DNA from 3 places in the Paenibacillus sp. FSL H3-0457 genome. Region 2 is predicted to be linked to each of the others. Evidence: riboswitches for the same ligand, from Rfam matches in the RefSeq annotation. Region 2 holds a riboswitch; each other region holds the start of a gene.
What was found. A riboswitch is a leader RNA that binds a small molecule or an ion and turns the genes downstream of it on or off. The one in region 2 is predicted to bind cyclic di-AMP.

Region 1 (7,520 bases), 2.2 Mb from region 2:
ATCATCTAACCTGAAACTATCCATATCATTATAACGGAACCTGTACTGACATCATAGCATTTTGTGGGAATTTTTTGAACTAATCACATAACAAGGGGCAAATTTGGTTGTTTTGCAATGGATTCTAACCGCGAGGCCCTTCATAAACCATACAGTGAAAGGGCTTCAAGCCGCTTGGGGTCTGTCGTTCGTATGTATCCTGGGTGACAAATCCACTCTTCAGATAGACTTGAATGGCACGAGCATTCCAAGTGAGTACTTCCAGATCAATCTCATTCGTGGGATTTCGGCGAATAGCTTCCTGTACAATGGCAGAGACAAAAGCTGTCCCTTGACCCTGACCACACAGCTTTGGATGCATGCCAAGGCCAATCCGGGTTACCCCTTGAAGTGGGAAGTATTGAGCAAACCCACATATACGATCGTTCTGATCCAGGACGATCGCATATTGCTCCTGCCGCAGCTGTGCATCTCCGAATTCCACTTCCAGAGCTTTCATCTGCTCCCAGGGGAGCCAGCTGTAGATATTGTAAGGCGGATCATACTGCCAACTGCAGATAAGCTCCGCATGTTCTTCTCGCATGGGTACAACGTGAAACGTCACAGGGGTTTCCTTCATACACCTGCATGCTCCTTTCCTTGAAACAGAACTCTTTGTCCACTCTACAAAAGTGATGTTCATTTAGCAAGTCTTCCTTCCCAAGAAAAAAAATGAAACAAAAGTTCCGGTAATTTCGTTTATATTATAACGGGATGGGTAAAAACATCATAAGGGCACGGACGAACGAACGCAAAATGAACCTGTTGATGTCGCAGGATATGCCCCGAGTATAACTTGCAACATGAATAAGGATTGAAGCACAAAAAAACCGCCGGATACATTCCTGCGGAGAATGTACCGGGCGGTTCTGTTATGCTTCTTGCTTCGTTCCAGTATGGTTAATGGTTACAGCATCATGTTGCTCAGCTTGTCCCTAGTCAAGGGCCAGTGATTCATATGCGTCCGTGCTCATAATCCGTTTTGCGCCAACATAACGATTGGCCCAATAGTTTTCACTCAATGCACTGATCGTAACACCTTTGGAAGAAGAGGAGTGTGCGAACTTTCCATCCCCTACAAAGATTCCTACATGAGATACGCCTTTACCTGTTGTATTAAAGAACACCAGATCGCCAGCTCTCATTTCCATGCGGGATACGGAATCGCCCATGTCGAATTGGGAACTGGATTGGCGTGCCAAATCAATACCCAACTTGTCGAATACATACCGTGTAAATCCGGAGCAGTCAAAGCCGTTGAGCGTTGTTCCCCCACTTTTGTATGTAGTTCCCATTGCTGAATCAATTACTGTGTCCATCTTTGAATCTGCGAATGCGCTACCTGCACCAAGCGATAAAGCGAATGTGATGCTAAGTACAGCTGCGGTTAATTTCTTCTTGAACAAGAGATATTCCCCTTCCAATGCCTGCGAGGTTAGCTTAAGGATTCGGTTGAAGGTCCCCTATGATCCCTCTGTAGCAAGATCAATTCACCCATAACTGGTTCCCCCGCTTCCCAGGTGCCAGGAATTTGGCTATGCTAGTTATGCACCTGCGAAATCAAGAAATGACGATTTAATTTTAAGTAGTTACAAATATGAATGTAAAGATTACAAAGTTGTTACTAAAAACTCACTGCGATTATTGTAACAGAGGAGTACGGCTTTGGCAACGTTTAGCAACAAATTTAGCAAAAAAAACCTCGACCTTTGACGGGGAAAGGTTGAGGTTTGCCTATTTATAAGTACATATTAGGCCATGAGTTTAACATGTGATGGTAACAATTTTTAAACTATCTGCTCTCACCTTTGGATATTTTGGACTGCCATAATCGGAAATGGCTGCATATTTTCCACAGACTCAATAGACATCTGGCAAGTGGATACGTCTGTTGTAGTATAAGTCCGGTCAGTCCCGTTAATAACCATGAGGCTGTAGTGAATGCCCCAAAGACGAGCAGGTGTACTCCGCCCAGCAGTAATGCAATGCCGATTACAGCGATGAGATGACGCAGTGCAATCCAGAGGGCTTTGAGGGTACCGTGAGCCCCGCCTTCTCCTTCTGGTGCCGAAACACCGAACTGCATGTAGAGTATGACATGGTGGATGATCCAACCATATACAACCCAGGCAGCAACATAAGGTATACCAGGCAACAGTAATTGAAGGGAATGAAATCCGTCCATGAGAATCGAGTAGAGCTTCGGTATGAGCCAGTAGGCGGGCAGAAGTATCAATAATGTACGTATGGTGTGGAGCAGCAGCATCGGTTTCCACAGATTTTTGATTCCGCGGACAAACGGAATGCGCTCTTCTGTAGAATTAAAGTGCTGAAGTGAGTAGAGCAGTCCTGCCTGAATGAGGGGGCTGATCAACATGCGAACCAGCAGCATGCCCCCGAGAATCCATAGATAACGATGAACCTCCGGATGGGTAGACAGGTTAAGTTGACTTTCCATTTTGAACAAAAGAGTACTCAGCTCACCGGCATCAGCATCTGGATAGCGAAGGAGTAGTGGGATGACCGCCGATTGTACCATTCGATAGAAGAAATATCCCCAAATGAGTTGATAGAGAAATAAGAGTGCGGCAATGAACATATGCTGACGGACGAGAAACCAGCCTTCACGTATTTTCGCTTTCACCGTTTCCACCTCACCATGACAGACCTCCGAATATGGCTTCTATTAGTTTGGTTACACTCATGCTCCAGCGGGACTTCGCCCGCTCATCCAGTCCGGATTTCAGGAAATTGTTCATATGGCGGTTCTCCAGCACGATCGAGTACAGGGGATCGGTCATGGCCCAGGATACGGGGGATGTGTGAGTTAATTTATACGTGATGCGATCTTCTTTGCCATTCCATTGCTTGGTGAGGATATGTCCGTCTTCAAAAGCAATGCGAACAGGAACGGCGCTGTAATCACTGCCTTTTTTTGCAATTGTCACGGATGACTCGTACAATGTTTGACCGTCTTTCTGTACGGGCGTAACACGAATCTTCTCTACAGCAAAGTCAGCCATCCCGTTACCATAGACATATTGGTCAAAATAATCAGACCAGGAAGTGCGGGTCACTTGTTCCACAATTTTCTGAAAATCAGCCGAAGTGGGATGTTTGAAACGGTACTTCTTCACATAGGTAGAGAGAATACGTTCCATCTTTTTGGTACCGACTTGATGTTCGATACCAAGCAATACAAGCTTGCCACGTGTATAGACATTGGCTGCATACTCATTCTGTGAATCAAACTTCCAGGATTCTTGTGTTAAGGATGAAGGAGACGTAATCAGTCCCGATTGTACCGGCAGATTCGGAATCAATCCGTATTCCTGCTCCATTAGTTTGTCTTCTGCATAAGAGGTGAACCCCTCATCCAGCCAGGCTTCCTCGAATTCGTTGCTGGCAACCATGCCGTAGAAGTACTGGTGTCCGATCTCGTGGACTACGGTACGTTCCAGGTCATAACCTGGCGTAGTGTCATCGGCTCCAAAGGCCGTAACTAGCGTAGGGTATTCCATACCTCCAGCGCCGTTCCCCGCTTTGGGTGGAACTACGATGGATAAGGTAGCGTAAGGATATGGGCCAAACCATTTGCTATAATTGGCTAGAGCGGCCTTCGCGGCGTAGAAGTAACGTTCTTTCAGATCCTGATGAGCAGGGTCCAGATATAACTTGATTCGTACACCAGGCACATTGGGTGCAGAGAAGGGTTCCTCGGCGTAGACAAAATCCGGTGAAGCTGCCCATGCGAAGTCATGCACATCATCGGCGTAAAATTGATAGACCTTTTCTCCATTCTTCACCACGGCTTGCTGCGTCGGAAATCCAGTAGCAGCTACTTTGTATGTTTCAGGCACCCGAATACGCACACTATATATACCGAAGTCAGCGTAAAACTCTGAATTGCCATGGTACTGGTGCAGATTCCAGCCTTCCGTTGTTCGTCCACGTCTGCCCACAGGTTCATAGGCACTTAATTTGGGAAACCATTGACCTGCCATGACAAAATGATCAGCAGTTCCCATCCGGGCAAAAATCTTCGGCAGATTCACTTCAAATCGGGTGTGGAGCGTGATGCTTTCCCCGCCTTTGACGGGTTTGGGCAAGCGTACTTTAATGAGGGTGGTGTCCTTGATATTTCCGTCATCTGGTTGCACATACTGCATCCGGTGTAGCAGAGAGAGCCCGTCCTCCGTTTTCATTTCGGTAATGTTCATAGAGCCGTAGCCATTGGTAGGCATGACATCACCCCGAAGCTTTCCACCGGATTCCTTCATAAAGGTGGTGTCAGCAGAAGAGAAGGCGTTGGGATACATATGAAAGTAAAGCTCGCTGACGGTTTTTTTACCTGGATGTGTCCAGGTAATCGTCTGAGTCCCTTCCAGTACATTCCCTTCGACCAGTTTTACATCCATGTGATATTCCACAACACGGTTGCTGTACACTTCGGCAGTAGGGGTCTGTACACTTTCTGGAGGTGCTGGCGTTGGGGCTATTGCCTTAGGCTTGCCCGATTCGGGGGCGAGTACTGGCAATTCGGAATGAGTTGAGCGATTATAACCCAGAGTGATCCATATCCCTCCGGCAAGTACACACAGGGCCAGGGATGCAGTGAGCCAGCTCTTGGCGCGTCGTGGAATCATCGTTAAATACCTCCCGTTGACAAGCATCTACAGCATGTATATGTTTGCAATGGGGCAATTATTAGTTAAAATATTTGTATCAACCCTTGGAGGTTATAAACATGGACCAAAATGAGCAAAACGGCAAAAAACAGATTGCCTTGAATATCGTTAGTGCAAAAAGCAAGCATAAAGGCTTCGGTGCAGGCTCCATTGAGCTGAATAACCTTTCCCCGGTCATTATTGATAATGGCGAAGCCAAAATCGATATCGGTGCGATGCATGCGAAGAGCAAAGTGGAACGCAATATCAAGTTCTCTACCAATCGTGAAGATGTGCCCAACGGACGCCAGGTATGGCTGGTGTGGGTAGCTGTCGATCGCACGGAGGAAGGCCAACTCTATGGTGGAGCAACGGCATGTGAGATGTGGATTGATACGGAAGCAAGACGTGGATGGAAACTGCTGGCCGAACATGTGAATCGCATGGATTATGCCTTGAAGCGTCGCTTCATGTTGGATGAGCTTGGACCTGAAGCTCGAGCTGCACTTAAGACACTGCTGATCTCACACAACGAAGACTGGTGGAATGCTTCTCCAGATGTATTGAAGGAAGCACTCGCCTAAGGCAGATCTTTCAACACAGTATAAAAGAAAAAAAGCAAAAGGCCCCTTGACCGGAAAGTTCGGTAGGGGGTCTTTTGCTTGTGCTTTAATCCTATTCATCGATCTGAATAATTATGAGTTTTCATCCGAAGTGAATTTCCAATTGTTCAATATAACCAGGGGTTATAGGTGACGCAACTAAGTCATTGCGCATTTGCGTCATTCTACCCACCAACGTTTGAAATCTCCCCACCAGGAATGTTTCTCTTCCTGAATACCTTGTTGATTCTGTACCTGACGGGTCTTCTCATCTTCTCCAGAATCCGAATCATCCGTCGTGCCATGGCATACCTCTGTCGGTTCAGTACCATCAATGAAAACTTCCAGCCGTTTCTCTTCACAACCGTTGCCTGCCAGCTTGCCGGATTCCGGGTCAATATAGACACTTACGACATGATCGGGCACGGTGAAGATTTTGGGTGGTACGCTCGCAAGTGCCTGTTCTGTGAACTGGGCAAAGATCGGCGCTGCCCGGCGGCCATCCGAAGTTGAGATGGCTTTGCCTTGATCGTACCCAACCCATACCGCGGTGGAGAGCTCAGGTGTGAACCCAACCAGCCAGGCATCCGTGTTGGTTGTTCCCGTTTTTCCCGCTACCGGACGTTTGATCGCCTTAGACACCCGGTTGCCCGTTCCTCCATTTTCGAAGACACTTTCCATTAAACGAGTCAGTACATAAGCAGCAGCAGGTTCCACAACGGTCTCAGCCTTTGTCTGAGGCGATTCATAGAGCACACGTCCTGCGGCATCCGTCACTTGCAGAATGGCTACAGGTGGCGTCCGTTGTCCACCAGCAGCAATGACGGAAAAGGCCGAAGCCATCTCCAGCGGGCTGACAGGTGACGTTCCCAGTGCAAGAGAAGGTACGGCACTCAGGTTGCTTGTAATGCCGAGGTTTTTTGCCATACTCACAACCTGCTCAGGACCGATCTGCATAATGGTGTTCACCGCATAGATATTGTCTGAAGCGGCGATCGCCTGTCTTAGATCAATCTCACCCAGATACTTGTCTCCAAAGTTGCCGGGTTTATAGGTTTTGCGGTCATTGTCATAGTGAAAAAGGGTAGGTTCACTGTTAAATATGGATGCACTGGTAAGCTGCTTGGACTCAAGGGCTGCCAGATACATAATCGGTTTAAACGCCGAACCCGGTTGGCGCGTAGTCGCCAATACATGGTTAATCTGATTGGTGCGGTAATTCTTGCCGCCTACCATGGCTTTGATGTAACCCGTCCGAGGGTCGATGGACACCAGAGCCGTTTCCAGCTCACTTTTGGCATCCATACCCTTCGCTATGGCGTCTTCCGCTGCTTTTTGTACACGCAGATCCAGGGTGGTGTAGATGTTCAATCCCCCATGATCCAGCATCGCTTCACTGATTCCCAGCTCTTTGATGGCCAGATTCCGGATATAGTCACGGAAATACGGGGCACTTTCCACCGTTTTACGCTCGCTCTCCGGTTTGAACGAAAGCATTTTCTCATAGGCCTTATCCGCTTCGGCCTGGGTGATCTTGCCGATATCAGCCATGGCATTCAGCACAATCTTCTGTCGGTCTTTAGCATTCTTCATATGGTTATAGGGTGAATAGTAGGTAGGTCCTTTCGGGATTCCTGCTAGCATGGCACTCTCTGCGAGATCCAGCTGTTTGGCTGATTTGCCAAAATACATCCGCGAAGCCGCTTCGATTCCGTACGCACCATGCCCATAATAGATTTCGTTCAGATACATCTGCAAAATTTCATCCTTGCTGTATTTCATCTCCAATTGTGCCGTGTACATGGCTTCCTTGGCTTTGCGAGTCCATGTTTTCTCATGAGATAGATACAGGTTACGCGCCAGCTGTTGAGTCAATGTACTTGCACCTTGCGACATCTGCATATGTTCGAGGTTAACGAGCACAGCCCGTCCCATCCCTTGCACGTCGAACCCGTAGTGATTATAGAATTTGCGGTCCTCTACAGCCAAAGTGGCATGGACCAAATCTGGAGCGATATCCTCCAGTTGAACGGGTACAGAGTCTTTGCCACCTGCGGAGAAGGTAGCGATGACTTCACCCTGACTGTCCAGTAATCTGGAATTCCGATCAGAGTCTGCTAGGGGAAGGCTGGTTGCGTATAGATAGACCAATCCTGCAGCGGTAGCAAGTATGGCGAGCACGGCGAGCAGAGACAGGTTTTTAAACAATTTA
Region 2 (7,520 bases):
AGTTGCAAGGTCATTCCATAGATATCGGCTACAAAGGTAGTGAATATTTCCATGAAAATAAGGGATACATATACAGATTGCACTGCCCATCCAAGTTGAAAGGCAATGCTGCCCATCGGGATTTCGAATTGGATGATGCCGGGCATCTGAGCTGACATGGCAAAATGAGCTGCCATCAGCATGAAACCAACGCCAATTCCACCCAATACTCCACCCCACTTCAGCACATTCCGGCTACGAATCTGGTTACCTACAGGCACAAGAACAGCTTGAGCCAACACCAGATTGAATGAAGTATACAATAGTGGAGACAGCCACACTTGAATAGGGTTTGAGTCTGTCGTCAGTGTGATGAATCGGGAAGCACCTGGATGATGGATCGTACTGGTGATCATGAGCAGAGATAACAGGAGCATCATGGGCACGACGATGCTATTCATTTGTAGGATGGCTTGAATGCCCCGACCGAGAAGCAGATATGTCCCTACAAGTGTGACGATCAGACCTGTCTGATAATGCAAACCCAGATGTTCGACAAAAACGGAGCCTGCTCCGGCAAGCATGACACTGTTCACGCCAATGAGAATGAGAAGGGTCACCCAGGTGATCCATTTGCCCGCCTTATGGCCGAATAAATGTTTGTTCAGATCCTCATAAGAGCGGGACCCGGTATCGTGAGCGATCAGCATCATTTTGGTACCTAACCAGACAAAGAGCATGGTGGATAAGCCTATGGTGATGGTGGCCCATTTGCCATACTGGGTAAAAAACTGCAAAATTTCCTGCCCTGTAGCGAAGCCGGCTCCGACAACCGTTCCAATGTATGTAAATGCGATCTGCAGCACCCGAAATGCCTGTTTCATGTGTTTCCCCTCTCAGGCCCCTGTATAGTTTGGACATGCGGGTACCATGGTACAAGGTATGCTTGACCCACGAAAGTCATGACAATCGATAATGAGCTTTGGCTTGAAATGCGTCTCAAGGACAGCGTCAAGGCAATTTCGCTTGAACTTATAGATAGATATATGATACTTTTACCTCATAGGATAGGCTTGGGAGGTCAAATCATGGAATTATTGAAACAACGAATTTTACAAGAAGGTGTGGTTATCTCGGATCAAGTATTAAAGCTGGATGGTCTGCTGAACCACCAGATTGATCCTGCATTAACGATGGAGATGGGACGTGAGTTCGCTGCCCGTTTTCGTGAAAGTGGAGTAACTCGGGTAATCACGGTAGAATCCTCAGGGATTCCGGTTGCGTTTGCCGCAGCCTATGAACTGGGGGTGCCACTTGTATTCGCCCGTCGCAAAAAAACACTTCTGGCTGATCCTGATGCTTACTGTGAACGTGTACCGTCCTTTACCAAAGGAATTGTAACTGATATTATGGTATCCCGCGAGTTCATTCATGAGAATGACCGCATTTTGTTCATTGATGATATTATTGCCAATGGAGATGCCGCTCGTGGCGTCATCAAAATTATCGAGCGTTCCGGTGCGGAACTTGTCGGATTCGGCGTTGTGGTCGAGAAAAGTTTCCAGGCAGGGGCACGCACGATTCGTGAACAGGGTATTCCGGTGGAAGCCTTGGTACGCATTCGTTCCCTGAACGATGGTACGGTACAATTTGACGATAACGAAATGTGACATTTTAAAGGAATAGGGCCTATTTTTTGAACTATGCCTTTGCATGACCGCCGATTTCATTTATAATGGGGTTATGTTAGGGAGAGGAGGCAACACCATGGGGAACCAACCGGCAACAGAACAATTTTTTAATGATAAGCTGGCGGAATCGAAAGTTCATTTTGAACGTGCCCTGGATTGTAAACATACGGAATTCGATGACCTTTATCCCTATATGATTGAACATCCTCAATTTTTCTGGTACAAACGCTATGTTGCCTGGTCAGAATTACTGACGATTGTAGGCTTGTGCGAAGAGTTGTCCTTCTCTTGGAAAGAACAATTTACACCGCATCAAGTGGAGTACCTTGAAGAACGTGTGATGTCCGCCAAAGTGCTTGATTTTTGGTTCGAGAAGAACGACAGCAAAGAGCACGCGCAGCGGTAACTTTCAGTCGGGACATAATTTCGAATGACATGACAGTCCAATACAGTCACGTGAGACCTAAATGACTTTTCATTTAGGTCTCTTTTTGTAAATAAATTTGAAATATAGGAGCCATGAAGATGATTAGTGATACAGAATTGGACGCCCTGCGTCTGTCAGGTGAGAAAGTTAGAGTCGTACGGGACGAGCTGGAATCGAACGACGTGAAAGGGATTGTGGTTGCCTGGGATGGCGAGCAGGTACTTATCCGTCGTCAGAATCGACGTGTCGTTAAGCTGGACCGAGGTTACAGCTATCAGCTGTTCAGCGAGCCGCGCCAGAGTCCACTTAGTGAGTAACAGCTGATAATTATGGCAGGGCCATGAGCTTTAAATGTTTGGAATTACCATGATTTCTTGGCATAATTGGCTCACTCGGGAGAGAAGATAGGTACAGTGAGGAAGATCTGTAACTATAGCCGAGAGGGTGTGCTACAAGCCATGACATTGATGAATGATAAAGTTCATGCCTACAAGGATCAGATTGGAGCATTAAGCGATGTGCTGCCAGGTGTGGTGAAGTCGTATCATGAGTTTACCGGAGAATGTTTCCAACCTGGTGTGATTGATGCGAAGACAAAACAGCTAATTGCGCTTGGCATTGGATTATTCGCCAACAATGAGGTATGTACCTTCTACCATGTAGAAGAAGCCCGTGCTAAGGGCGCAACAGATCAGGAGATTATGGAGACCGTAGCCGTGGCTGGAGCTGTTGGTGGAGGACATGCCCTGTCTCAGGGTGCGATGCGAGTGCAGAAGGCGCTACATTAGTAAGCAATGCAACATACATTTTTAAGTGCAAAAAAGGCATCCGGTTAATAACCGATGCCTTTTTGTATGTGAATCACATTTTACCTAACATTTTATCATACATAAACTGTCCAGTTACCCGACGTGCTGTTACATAACGATCATTGAAGTATGGATTCGATAACTTCGTGATGCTTACACCTTTACTGCTGGAGGCATGAGCGAATTGTCCGCCGCCGATATATACACCTGTATGTGAAATGCCTTTGCCTGTTGTATTAAAGAACACCAGATCACCTGTCCGAACATTGCTCTTGGATACGGGAGTACCTGCTTTGGCTTGCTGCTGCGAAGTACGTGGTAATTCAATGCTGTATTTGTTGAAAAGATATCTCATAAAACCAGAACAGTCGAAGCCGGCTACAGTTGTGCCACCCCATTTGTAAGGAATACCTGTCATGTTGTTCACTACGGAGTTGATACTGCTTGCCTCTGTGCTTGTTGCCCCGGATGTAAATAATACAGCTGCTCCAAAAATGGAGATAATCAGTTTTTTCAAAATCAATGTTCTCCCTTCGATGCCTACGGAGTTAGCTAAGGGTTCGGTAGAAGGTTCCCTATATTTCCTATGTATAAGAATAATTCACCCAAATTGGTTCCCCCGTTTTCAAACATGAAACTCGGCAATGAATAATTAAGTTTTTGTAACTATTTGAAACTATATTGCATAAATGCGTAATTGTCAAACCCATTTAAAACCCTTCGTAATACCTCAATGTTAGCGGAATTAAGGTTTTTATATGAAAGAAGGGATCAAGTTTGGGTATCATTCATGACAAAAACGTCATTATTGGTTCGTTTAAGACGAATTTGGATAAATAAATAGGTTTGTCATGAGTTAAAAGAACTATCCCGTTATGTAGAATTAGAGAGATTATATTCATTAAGTTGCATATATTGACAAAAATCGATTTTTTGCATATTATCTGATTATCCAATCCACATATTGGATGAAAATTGATTTTATTATGCGATAAATACAAATAAAGGAGGTTTGGGGCGTATATCATACGTAAAGTAGAAGTGGAAGATTTATAAAAACGAACATAGGAGAGTGTTACATTTGAAAGCGAAGAAAATAATTACTTTTGTCCTGGCATGTACGATGGTGTTCTCAGTAGTTGGAATGGCAGTTCTCCCTGTAGGGACGGTATCTGCTGCAGATGCGTCGGGTACTACAGCGAGTATTTCTGATATTTTGAAGAACCAGCTGCCGGATGGAGGTTGGAGAAAAGATTATAAACAGACAAGTGGAGAGTGGGCAAAGTCCACGATAGACAACAAGGCTACATACTCAGAAATTAGAAGATTGGCGAAGGAATTTAAAAAGACGAATGATCCGCGTTACTCCACAGCTGCAATCAAAGGAATTAACTTTTTGATCAACATGCAGTATTCAAACGGCGGGTGGCCACAAGTTTACCAAAGCTCCGGATACCACAAGCACATCACTTACAATGATGATGCCATGATTAATGTAATGATCATGCTGGATGAAGTAGCAGCACGCAAAGGTGATTTCTCATTTATCGACAGCACACTTGCTAACCGCAGTAAAAATTCAGTTGCCAAAGGTGTGGAGGCGATTCTGAATACACAGGTCGTTTCAGGTGGTAAGCTGACAGCATGGGGACAACAACATGATTCCAGCTCTCTTAAACCAGCGAGTGCAAGAATCTACGAAGTGCCATCGCTGACAGCTGGAGAGAGTGTAACGATTGTTAAATTTCTGAAAACCAGACCTGCTAACGCTAAAATTACCGCATCCATTAAAGGAGCGGAGGTTTGGTTTAACAAAGTGAAAATTACGGGTTACAAGTATGAAAGAGCTAATGGAGATAGTAAAATTATCGCTGATTCCAAAGCTGCACCAATTTGGGCACGCTTCTATGAGATCGGAACGGATAAACCAATCTTTATTGGTCGTGACGGGGTAGTTAAATACAAATTAAGTGATATTGATAAAGAAAGAAGAGGCGGTTATGCATGGTATGGCAACTGGCCTTCCAAGCTGTAATTTGTAGTATGCTTCCGTATTAATGAACCAAACTATTAGCAGCAGTTAAAGGTAAAGCCCGAATCGACATGGACGTCTGATTCGGGCTTTATTGTTATTATTTTCAGTGTTGACATGATAGATTACGCATGATATATTATTTCTTGTCGCCGATATTGATGACGGAGATATAATATGCGGTCGTGGCGGAATTGGCAGACGCGCACGGTTCAGGTCCGTGTGGGCTAACCCCCGTGGAGGTTCGAGTCCTCTCGACCGCATCTAAAAAAAGACTCCTTAAGCTAACGCTTAAGGAGTCTTTTTTTGCATTTTTTGATATAACACTAACTTTAGTGATGAGTATTCAACAGGTTAGTGCTTAGCTGCACGTACAGCAAATGTCTTCCATCAGCCATACGGAACGTTTATTGTGCTGCGGTAACATTAACGCTGTCAATATTCGGTCCTTCCGATCCGGTGGTAACCACTTTCAATGTATTGGTCCCCGTGTTCATGGGGACCTGTATTGTTTTTTCAACCCAAGTGGACCAGCTTCCCGTAGCCGGAAAGGGCTCGTTGCTAATGACTTTGGTTCCGTTCACAAAAATGTCGAGGTTCCGTGTGCCGCTTTCCAGCGCATAACGAAACTTTACGTTTTTGGTACCTGTTGTCGTGTTATTAATGCCGTTCCATTGAATGGCCGAACCAGACATCGCATTGAAGTTAACATACCCGGACCCAGTGTAACCGGTGTAGATTGTTTCAATGGCAGCTTCCGTAAGTGACGTTCCGGTCTCGGCTTCATACGTCGTGCCACTGCCTGTATTCCCGCCGCTATTTCCGCCAGTAACGTTGGCAACAAACGTTGTTACGCTCTGAGGCGGGAGCTGTGCCGTGAAGGCTCCATTGGATACGTTAAGCGAGGTTCCGCTTGCCAGATTTCGACTGCTGTCCGTGATCCATGAGGATACTGTGGAGGCATTACCATTCTGCAGAACGAATTTTTGGCTTGTGGCTGAAGTTCCACGGTTAATTGCCACGACGACGACTTTGTTATCACCTTTATAGGCTGAGACAAATGTGTTTGTATCCGGATTTTTCGTTGCATCGACCCGCAGGTAGCCTGGACGCACGAATTTAGAGAAATGAGCCATATTATACCCGCGTTTGCTTATGGTACCGTCCTCTTTCATCGGACCATACTGTCTGCGGATGTACCACCACACATAGGCCTGGAAATCACCTTCTACCATGGCATTGTGCATGTGATAGGAAACGTCTAATGCTTCAGGCCAGCGGTCTGCTGAGTTGTTGTCACTGTTTGGAACATACACTTCAGTCATCCACAGTTCTTTACCGGCTCCTTTTTGCTTAAAGAGAGGGTAGGCAAAATTCGAAATCTGGGTTCCATACGTATGTGCTCCCAGAATGTCCATGTTGGCAAGTGCCTGCGGATCATTCAGGATTGGGTCGGATATGTTCTTTAAGTATTGGAAGGATTCAGGCGCCATGACTTTGGTACCTTGAATGGACCCGGCATTTTCTTTCATGAATCGAAGGATCTCTTGTGGAGTCCACCAAGTCCAGTCATGAGCATAATCCGGTTCGTTTTGTACAGAAATGGCATACAGATCTACGCCGTTATTTTTCATGTAGGTTACAAAGTCGTTCAGATGTTGCGCATATGCGGCATATTTGTCGTATTTCAGACGTTTGGCATTTGTGTCACCATTGTGGTTGAACGTTTCAACCATACTGCTTGGAGGATTCCATGGGGATGCAAATACAATAGCCCCTTTTTCAATAGCCCGTTTGGCTGTAGCAACTTCACGATACCAGTTATTGGAATCTGGATCAACGTAGATCCTGAGAATGGAGAAGCCTAACTGATTCTGATCATTACCAAAAGCAGTTTCACGTTGAGCGGGAGTCAGATCACCAATCCAGGCAGGAAGGTTAATGCCCCCAAAGCCCTTGATCAGCTGTTTTTCCGAGGACAAATTAATGTTGGCATCACTGGCTGCTGACACATTTGTCGGGGTTAACATCAAAGGCAGGGCTGTTAAACAGGCCAAAAGAACATTGATCGTCTTTTTTAGTTTGAATTTCACTACTTTCATCCTCCTCGATAATAGTAAGTTACATAGAGAAACCGCAACCAGGAATAACAAACAAGAATAGCGGATTGTCTGGCATTTATTTTATGTAAACCCTTTCAAAACCTCCTTCCATAAATCATAGGATAGAAATGAAGCATAGAACCTCTTTCATTTGTTGATTCTACTAAATAATTCCTAAACTGAAAACCTGACAAATTACAGTATTTTTTCTAATTAATCTCTATTTTCTAACTATCCAATGACAGTTCTTGTCTGAATGCAAAAGGGAAAACTGGAATGATGGGGGATTCGCTTGAGATAGAGGTCTTCAATGGCGGGGATATGATCATTAAGGAAGGCTTTGGCTTACATATTCCTCCCTTCATTATCAAACAATGAGATCACAGAAGTTACGGGGAGGGAATCATGATGAAGGTACAGAGAAAGAATTATCGATTCATTGCAGGTATCATGGCATTATTGATTGTGTTTTACGCAGGC
Region 3 (7,520 bases), 660 kb from region 2:
ACGATTTCATGGACATCGAGGTTGGCTGTGCCAGTCCATCCGCAGCCGAGGCGCTGACGGTCTTCCATTCATTCTCCAGATCTGTGGCCAGGCGGACCATCAGATCCTTGGTTGTATCGTTGTTCAGGGGAATGACTTTGGAGGCTTCGGTTATGCAGGCATTCATGGCTGAATGCAGGTAACCAAGGACCGCCTCTTCGACCGGGATGTCGAGGTGGTGGTTAATCCAGGCATGAACAGTGGAGAGGCAGCCAACCGAATCGTATTTGGCAAAGATCTGTTCGAGCTGGCTGAATTCAATCCAGGGGTGCAGAGCGCGTGCGAGTCTGATCAATCGTTTACCCATGGCGGCAGCTTGTTCTCTGAGATCTCCAGGGGTTCGCTGAACATGGACGAGCTTGTCGATTAGAGCTATCCGCCATGTATCCTTGTGATCTGCTGCGGTATAGATGCCTTTGATGGCCATACCTTCAAGACGAACGATGCTCGGATGCAACTGACAACGCATGAATGATTCGAGATCTTCAGCATTACGAATGGTACCCTCCCTGATATGGATATCCATGCCGAAGGAATGGGTGAACCCTCCAACCTGAATAGAGGAATCAAGCAGTTTGACATAATCGAGCAGCTTATTCCCACGGTTCACAATCATTCGCCTCCTGTGTTCGTTAAACGTCACTTAAAGTAACATTTATGTTCCTTTTTGTTTGCTTTGTGTTTAGAAATCCGAATTATATGATAGTTATCATCCCATGAATGTCCGCTTTTTGTCAATAGTATCCGTGAAATTTAATGGATTAAATCTGGGATTTAATATTTGTGTTATTTTATATAACTTATTGTGTTATTTATTTTGCGAAGTGCAGGGAGGACTATATATAAGGAAGGACTATATATAAATGAACCAACAAGATCGGCTCTTACCTAAAGAGAGGGGATCAAATCTAATCATATGCAGTTCATGGGTAAAGATGACGAGATTATGCGATTTTTGATGAAAATGCCTAGCTGAAAAAGAAGTATTAAAAAATACTTTACTTTTAGTTCTGAACCCGGTATAATCAATTCTGTTGCCGATTATTTACGACATGCGGTCGTGGTGGAATGGCAGACACGCTATCTTGAGGGGGTAGTGGGCGTATGCCCGTGGAGGTTCGAGTCCTCTCGACCGCATCATATGAACGATTAAAAAGAAGCTTTCTATTAATGGGAAGCTTCTTTTTTTTGTCTTTTTCGAACAGTATGACATCTGGGTTGAAAAAAGGCCATCCATTACCGGAGGAATGTTGCTCTACCTTCCGGCTACGGGTGGCCTGTGTATTATTTTTGCAGCAAATTCTTGATATCTTCTTCAATCTTGTCCGGTGTTGTTTTGGGAGCATAACGTTTAATGACCTGTCCGTTCTGATCCACGAGGAATTTGGTGAAATTCCATTTGATTGCTTTGGAGCCGAGCAGGCCAGGAGCTTCTGTGCTAAGGTGTTGGAAAAGAGGGTGAGCGCTTGAGCCGTTCACATCAATTTTCTCAAACATGGGGAAACTCACGCCATAATTCATCTGACAGAACTCGGCAATATCGTCGGAAGATCCTTTTTCCTGTGCAAACTGGTTGCTTGGGAAACCAAGCACTTCAAATGGAGCATCTTGAAACTTGTCTTGCAATTCTTGCAGACCTTTGAATTGAGGGGTAAGGCCGCATGAGCTTGCCGTATTCACAATCAGGAGCACTTTGTCACGGTAGTCGGACATTTCAACTTCTTGACCGCGAAGGGTATTCACTTTGTAATCGTAGACTGTCATCTAAATCGCCTCCATTTATTTACTCTTATATCTTCTATTATATTGGTTACAATTAAATATTGCAAAACTAATATGGTGTTAAAAGAATCAAAACAGGCAAGTTGTGCAGAATACGTGAATGAATTGCGAAGTGATTTACGCCAGAGTGAGAATTAGATAGCCTTGAAGAGATGGATAGAGTATAACCTTATTGTAAGCGTTATTATGAACGAGTATTGGCAAAAATCTGCCGATTCGGTGATCTGTAAGGACTTTACACCGTCATGGCGGGGGTGTATGATTCATAACGTAATTTCAATTTAAACTAAATTGTACTTGAAAAACGAAACAAACGATAATATCGCTCGATCTTACCTTAAGATATACGAACGATGTTTTAATCGCTGAGTTTCCATTCATTAATGAATGGGAAACGGGGGAACCAACGGAATGCGCTGTCCAGGACAGTGGGCATTCATGGGGTGAATTTTCCGGTGACAGCCGGAAATAGGGCGACTCTCGCGCCCGAATCCGTCAGCTAACCTCGTAAGCGTTAAAGGGAGAGGCAACAAGCCGTACGCTGGTTCATGGTGTTTTCGCCATGGGTTATTTAAGAAGCGTTCGGGAGGCCTTGGTCCCCCACGCTTCTTTTTTGTTGTCTTTTCACGCCAAGGGAGGAACGAATGATGGATACTGAGATGATCTTAGTGACTGCTCCAAATGAAGCAGGACGCAAATTTATCAAATTGCTGATGTACAAAAAAATGCCGTTTGCCGTTCTAACCAACAGTGCAGGGGAAGAGCGCAGACTCCGTAGAATCGGAGTAGAACATGTTATTCGCATGAATACGGCTGCAGCTCAAAAATGGTTTTTGCCGCAGGGCAGCGTAGGCAACGTGTTTATTTTCGAGAACAGCCTGAATCTGACCTGTCGTTATTTACAGATCTGCCGTTCATGGACATCGAAATCCCTGTGCGTCATTACGGAGCAGAGTCATCCTAAGGGCATCTATCGGGGCATGGGCGCAGACCGGATTGTATATTCGCTCAATGGGGAAGTTGGCTTTCTCCTCAATGGTTAATGCCATAGCTTCTGATTGCTCAGGTGTAAGGTGCCTGTTATAATTGAATGTATCGATAAACGGAAGTTTGAGGAGACTCATGCATGATGGTGAGTCTTCTTTTTTATGCTTACAAGGAGGAATTGGCATGCCGGATGTAGGTGGATTGAAATGGTTGTTTTTTGATGTTGGAGATACACTGGTGGATGAATGGGAGCCGGTTGATGATATTATCGGACAGTTTGTCCGTGAAGCTTGTGCTTTGGGGTATCCGGTGACAATTGAGGCGGTACGCGAACTGTTCGCGAGCTGTTACCGAAAATATGAGGAATGGCCTATGAGAGTGGCAATTCGCACATTCGTTGAAGACGAGGGACACCAGAAACAGATTCAGGACAAGCTGAAGTTTCAAAAAGATCTTGAACGTCCTTTTCCTTCAGCGGATTCCGTTCTTCAGCAATTGTCACGGTATTATCGTATTGGCATTATAGCCAATCAGAGTCCTGGAACGGAAGAGAGACTGGAAAGCTATGGCTTGCGGAAGTATGTTGATGTTCTGGCATGTTCGGCTGAAGAAGGAGTGTCCAAGCCAGACCCTGAGTTATACGCTGTGGCCTTGAAGCAGGCCGGTTGTGAACCGGAGGAAGCCGTCATGATCGGCGATCGGATCGATAACGACATTATACCTGCTCGGAAGCTGGGCATGCGTACGATTCGAATTATGCAGGGTTACGGAAGATTCCAGCCAGAGCTATCGGATGACAAACGTGCGGATTGGACTGTTGATTCATTGGATCAACTCCTGCCGTTACTGATGCCAAATCAGGATTAGATTCAGATGGTTGTTTATTGGATTGCAACAATAAAGGCTGATCAACTTGGGTATAGCATACCGGAGTTGATCAGCCTTTTTAGTATTTAGCCAATTAAAATGAGATTAGAACAACCGGATCGTCTGAATGATCAGATATACATTCAGCACAACGATAATCGCGGCAATGACCCATGAGATGATTTTGAGCCACAATTTGTTGGCGAATGCACCCATGCTTTTTTTATCACTTGTGAACATCACCAGGGGAATTACAGCAAAGGGCAATTGAAGCGACAGCACGACCTGGCTCAAAATGAGCAGTTCTTCTGTGCCATGTTCTCCTGCAATGGCTGTCACAATTACCGCCGGGATGATGGCGATCAGACGTGTGACCAGTCTGCGCAGCCATGCTGGAATTCGAATATTCAGGAAACCTTCCATAACGATCTGCCCAGCGAGTGTACCTGTAAGGGTAGAGTTCTGACCTGATGCTAACAGCGCCACACCGAACAGAATACTTGCAACCGTAGTACCCAATAGAGGTGTCAGCAGATGATAGGCATCAGCGATCTCAGCAACCTGCGTCATACCAGCACTGTGGAATACAGCAGCAGATACAATCAGGATGGCCGCATTGATGAACAGGGCCAGTGTCAACGCGATTGTAGAATCCATGGTCGAGTACCGAATGGCTTCTTTTTTACCCTGTGGTGTCTGTTCGATCTGACGGGTTTGCACAATGGAAGAATGCAGGTACAGATTATGCGGCATCACGGTTGCTCCGATAATACCAATGGCAATATAGAGCATGGCCGGGTTTTGCAGAATCTCAACATTTGGTACAAAACCATGGAGAACACCGCCCATATCCGGTTTTGCCAGAAACAGATCAATCCCGAAGCAGAGGGCGATGGTTGCCATCAGCACAATGACGAGAGTTTCCAAAGCGCGGAAGCCTTTGTTTTGCAGAACAAGAATCAGGAGTACATCAACTGCGGTGATGATAACGCCGTATAACATGGGGATGTTAAATAACAGTTTTAATGCGATGGCAGAACCAATGACTTCAGCCAGATCAGTAGCTGCAATGGCAAGCTCACACAGAATCCATAACATCATAACAACAGGCATGCTGAATCGTTCACGACAGGCTTGAGCCAGATCCCGTCCAGTGACGATACCGAGCTTGCCAGCCAGCGACTGAAGGACAACGGCCATCAGGTTCGATAACAGGATAACGGATAACAAGGTATACCCGAACTGCGAGCCGCCTGCGATATCTGTTGCCCAGTTCCCCGGGTCCATGTAACCTACGGCAACAAGGTATCCTGGGCCTACAAAGGCGAGGAATTTCTTCCACCATGCAGCATTCTGCGGAACTTTCATGGAACTATGTGCTTCTCCAAGGGAAGGGGTCATGCCCGCAGTAGACAATGATTCTCTTGAAGGAGCGTTGAACGGATTTTTTTTACTCATACGATAATCACCTGACTTTGAATTATTGATTTGGAGATATTGATGCGGTACAAACCACTCACGATATATCTAAATTTTTATGTTTATTGTTACATTGTACTCCTTCAATTATTTTTGTCTAGTGCAACTTTTATGTATCAGCACAAAATTTCGGTTGTAGCTTGAATATGCCCCTTCGTATATTACCCAACCTTAGGGAAAATACAGCCATGGCATTGAAATGCATGAAAATAATAAAGTTGTAAAAGCTGATAAAGATACAAAATTGCGTTTCAAAATGAGCCAGAAGTTTAAATTGAAAGGAAGGCAGTAAAAAACTATATGGATAAGGGAGAGATTCTGAATGGAAGCTTTATATACAGCAGTAGCGACAGTTAAAGGTGGACGTACAGGTTCGGTGACTTCTTCGGATGGCGTGCTTAAGCATGATCTGAAAATGCCAAAAGAGCTTGGTGGCTCCGGTGGTGAAGGTACTAACCCTGAGCAACTTTTTGCCGCTGGATATGGAGCATGTTATGAAAGTGCCCTTGCCAATGTAGCACGCAAAGCAGGTGTGAAATTGGAGGATGTGGTCGTTACAAGTAACGTATCCATTGGTAAAGACCCTGCGGATGACGGTTTTCAGCTGTCTGTTCGTCTGGACGTTAGCATGCCTGGTGTAGATCACAGTCAAGCAGAGGAACTGGCCCGCAAGGCGCATGATTTCTGTCCATATTCCAAAGCAACACGCGGCAACATTGATGTTGTATTAAACGTAGTTTAAGATTTGACTCCTGGTAAGTAAAGGGAACATATAGAGCAGGTTATCCCAGATACCTGATGTTCGACTACAAAGCCCTGCTGGCAATCGGCAGGGTTTTGTGTTGATTATCATATAAGGACATGATGCAGGAGATTAGATGCCAGATCGCGTACTATTTTACATAATTGCACTCTCACTTCATGCTACACATTCCATAAAGGGGGAACGAAGATGAGTATTGAAGAGATGATCGAGCGGCGATTTGTGTGTACAAAATGCAGGGGCACGGATTGTAACATTAAGGAAGTTTCCATGTCAGGAGCAGGCCTGAGCAAGATGTTTGATATACAGCATAATCACTACTTGTTCGTGGCTTGTGCTTCCTGCGGGTATGTTGAAGTATTTGATCCGGATGTCTTGAAAGGGAAAAAACAGGGGCAGGTAGGGACGATTCTGGATATTTTGTTTGGCGGGTAGACATGCGCGAGTTGACATTGATCTGAATTTTCTTTAATATAACTTAGTACTGAGTAGTGTCATTGCATGAACCAAATTTGAATTAAACAGGTGATATCCATGTCTTATAGACCGCGTATTGCAGATTTAGAATTAGCTTATGGTAACAAGGAAGACGGATTGTATGAATTCAAAATGAATTTGGTAGACGGTACAAAATGCCGTGTATTCTACACCCGTTCCCCGGAATGGAAGATGACCAATATCAGCCGTCTGCAGAAAACCCCTTGTCCAGTATGTCGCAAAGATTTCATTTGCAAATGTATGGACCAGTGGGCAAGTGACCTGCATCAACAGATGATCGATGACCAATGGATGGAAAAGGCAGTTACGGAGTAATTGTCGGACAGATACGAGCGTGGGCACAATGCCTGCGCTCTTTTTCTTTTATTTCCCATTAATGCGTGTTCAAAAAGAGCGGTGTTCATTCTTTTTGAACTACCTCTAGAAATAAATTTAGAATTAGTGAACAAGATGGCCCAGATTGGGTAAGTTACTCTAACCGCAACAATAGGAGGCAGCCAATATGACAGCAAATCAAACAGATGTGCATCAGGGACATCCGATCGTACTGGTGGATGGTGTCTGTCACTTCTGCCAGGGCTTAACCAAATGGATTATCAAGCGTGACCCGGAAGGAAAATATCATTTTGCATCGCTTCAATCGGATGTAGCCAAGGAACTGCTGGCGAAGGGAAATTTGTCGACAGACAGTATGGACACCTTTGTTCTGATTGAAAATGGAAAATACTATACACGTTCAACCGCCGCACTGCGATTGGCTAAGGGTCTAAAGTTTCCTTATCCGTTGTTATATGTGTTCATCATCATACCTAAATTTATTCGTAATGCAGTCTATAACTGGGTTGCTCGCAACCGTTATCGCTGGTTTGGCAAGGATGAAGCGTGTATGTTGCCTACACCGGAGATCAAAGATCGATTTCTGTGAAAAAGTCTCGTGCGACACATTGTATCCAAATTTGATGATTAATAGCGGAAATAATTGGGTAATGACTACAGATCATATCTATTTTGGGAGGAAAACAACTTGAAGAAGTGGACTACATTAATTATCGGGGCATTATTAGCAGTAAGCTTGGCAGCATGCGGAAACGACACAGACAACACG

Region 1: another riboswitch for cyclic di-AMP. It lies ahead of MHH25_RS00530 (C40 family peptidase); the one in region 2 lies ahead of MHH25_RS10645 (C40 family peptidase).
Region 3: another riboswitch for cyclic di-AMP. It lies ahead of MHH25_RS07450 (hypothetical protein); the one in region 2 lies ahead of MHH25_RS10645 (C40 family peptidase).

The regions. Positions count from the first base shown of each region.
Region 1 is NZ_CP150283.1:108,603-116,122, forward strand. Features, by position in the region: gene MHH25_RS00525 (GNAT family protein) at 125-619, opposite strand; gene MHH25_RS00530 (C40 family peptidase) at 975-1,409, opposite strand; cyclic di-AMP (ydaO/yuaA leader) riboswitch at 1,449-1,586, opposite strand; gene MHH25_RS00535 (hypothetical protein) at 1,832-2,683, opposite strand; gene MHH25_RS00540 (M1 family metallopeptidase) at 2,694-4,685, opposite strand; gene MHH25_RS00545 (YwhD family protein) at 4,787-5,290, shown strand; gene MHH25_RS00550 (PBP1A family penicillin-binding protein) at 5,489-7,520, opposite strand, start outside.
Region 2 is NZ_CP150283.1:2,349,021-2,356,540, forward strand. Features, by position in the region: gene MHH25_RS10620 (hypothetical protein) at 1-863, opposite strand, end outside; gene MHH25_RS10625 (xanthine phosphoribosyltransferase) at 1,068-1,649, shown strand; gene MHH25_RS10630 (hypothetical protein) at 1,747-2,076, shown strand; gene MHH25_RS10635 (hypothetical protein) at 2,196-2,414, shown strand; gene MHH25_RS10640 (carboxymuconolactone decarboxylase family protein) at 2,556-2,885, shown strand; gene MHH25_RS10645 (C40 family peptidase) at 2,959-3,423, opposite strand; cyclic di-AMP (ydaO/yuaA leader) riboswitch at 3,429-3,560, opposite strand; gene pelA (pectate lyase) at 3,979-4,941, shown strand; tRNA gene MHH25_RS10655 (tRNA-Leu) at 5,118-5,201, shown strand; gene MHH25_RS10660 (carbohydrate-binding protein) at 5,346-7,031, opposite strand; gene MHH25_RS10665 (divergent polysaccharide deacetylase family protein) at 7,446-7,520, shown strand, end outside.
Region 3 is NZ_CP150283.1:1,691,256-1,698,775, forward strand. Features, by position in the region: gene MHH25_RS07435 (urease accessory UreF family protein) at 1-649, opposite strand, end outside; tRNA gene MHH25_RS07440 (tRNA-Leu) at 1,094-1,176, shown strand; gene MHH25_RS07445 (glutathione peroxidase) at 1,324-1,803, opposite strand; cyclic di-AMP (ydaO/yuaA leader) riboswitch at 2,175-2,350, shown strand; gene MHH25_RS07450 (hypothetical protein) at 2,466-2,864, shown strand; gene MHH25_RS07455 (HAD family hydrolase) at 2,992-3,675, shown strand; gene MHH25_RS07460 (Nramp family divalent metal transporter) at 3,781-5,076, opposite strand; gene MHH25_RS07465 (organic hydroperoxide resistance protein) at 5,477-5,896, shown strand; gene MHH25_RS07470 (zinc ribbon domain-containing protein) at 6,107-6,352, shown strand; gene MHH25_RS07475 (hypothetical protein) at 6,452-6,730, shown strand; gene MHH25_RS07480 (thiol-disulfide oxidoreductase DCC family protein) at 6,918-7,340, shown strand; gene MHH25_RS07485 (DUF6612 family protein) at 7,440-7,520, shown strand, end outside.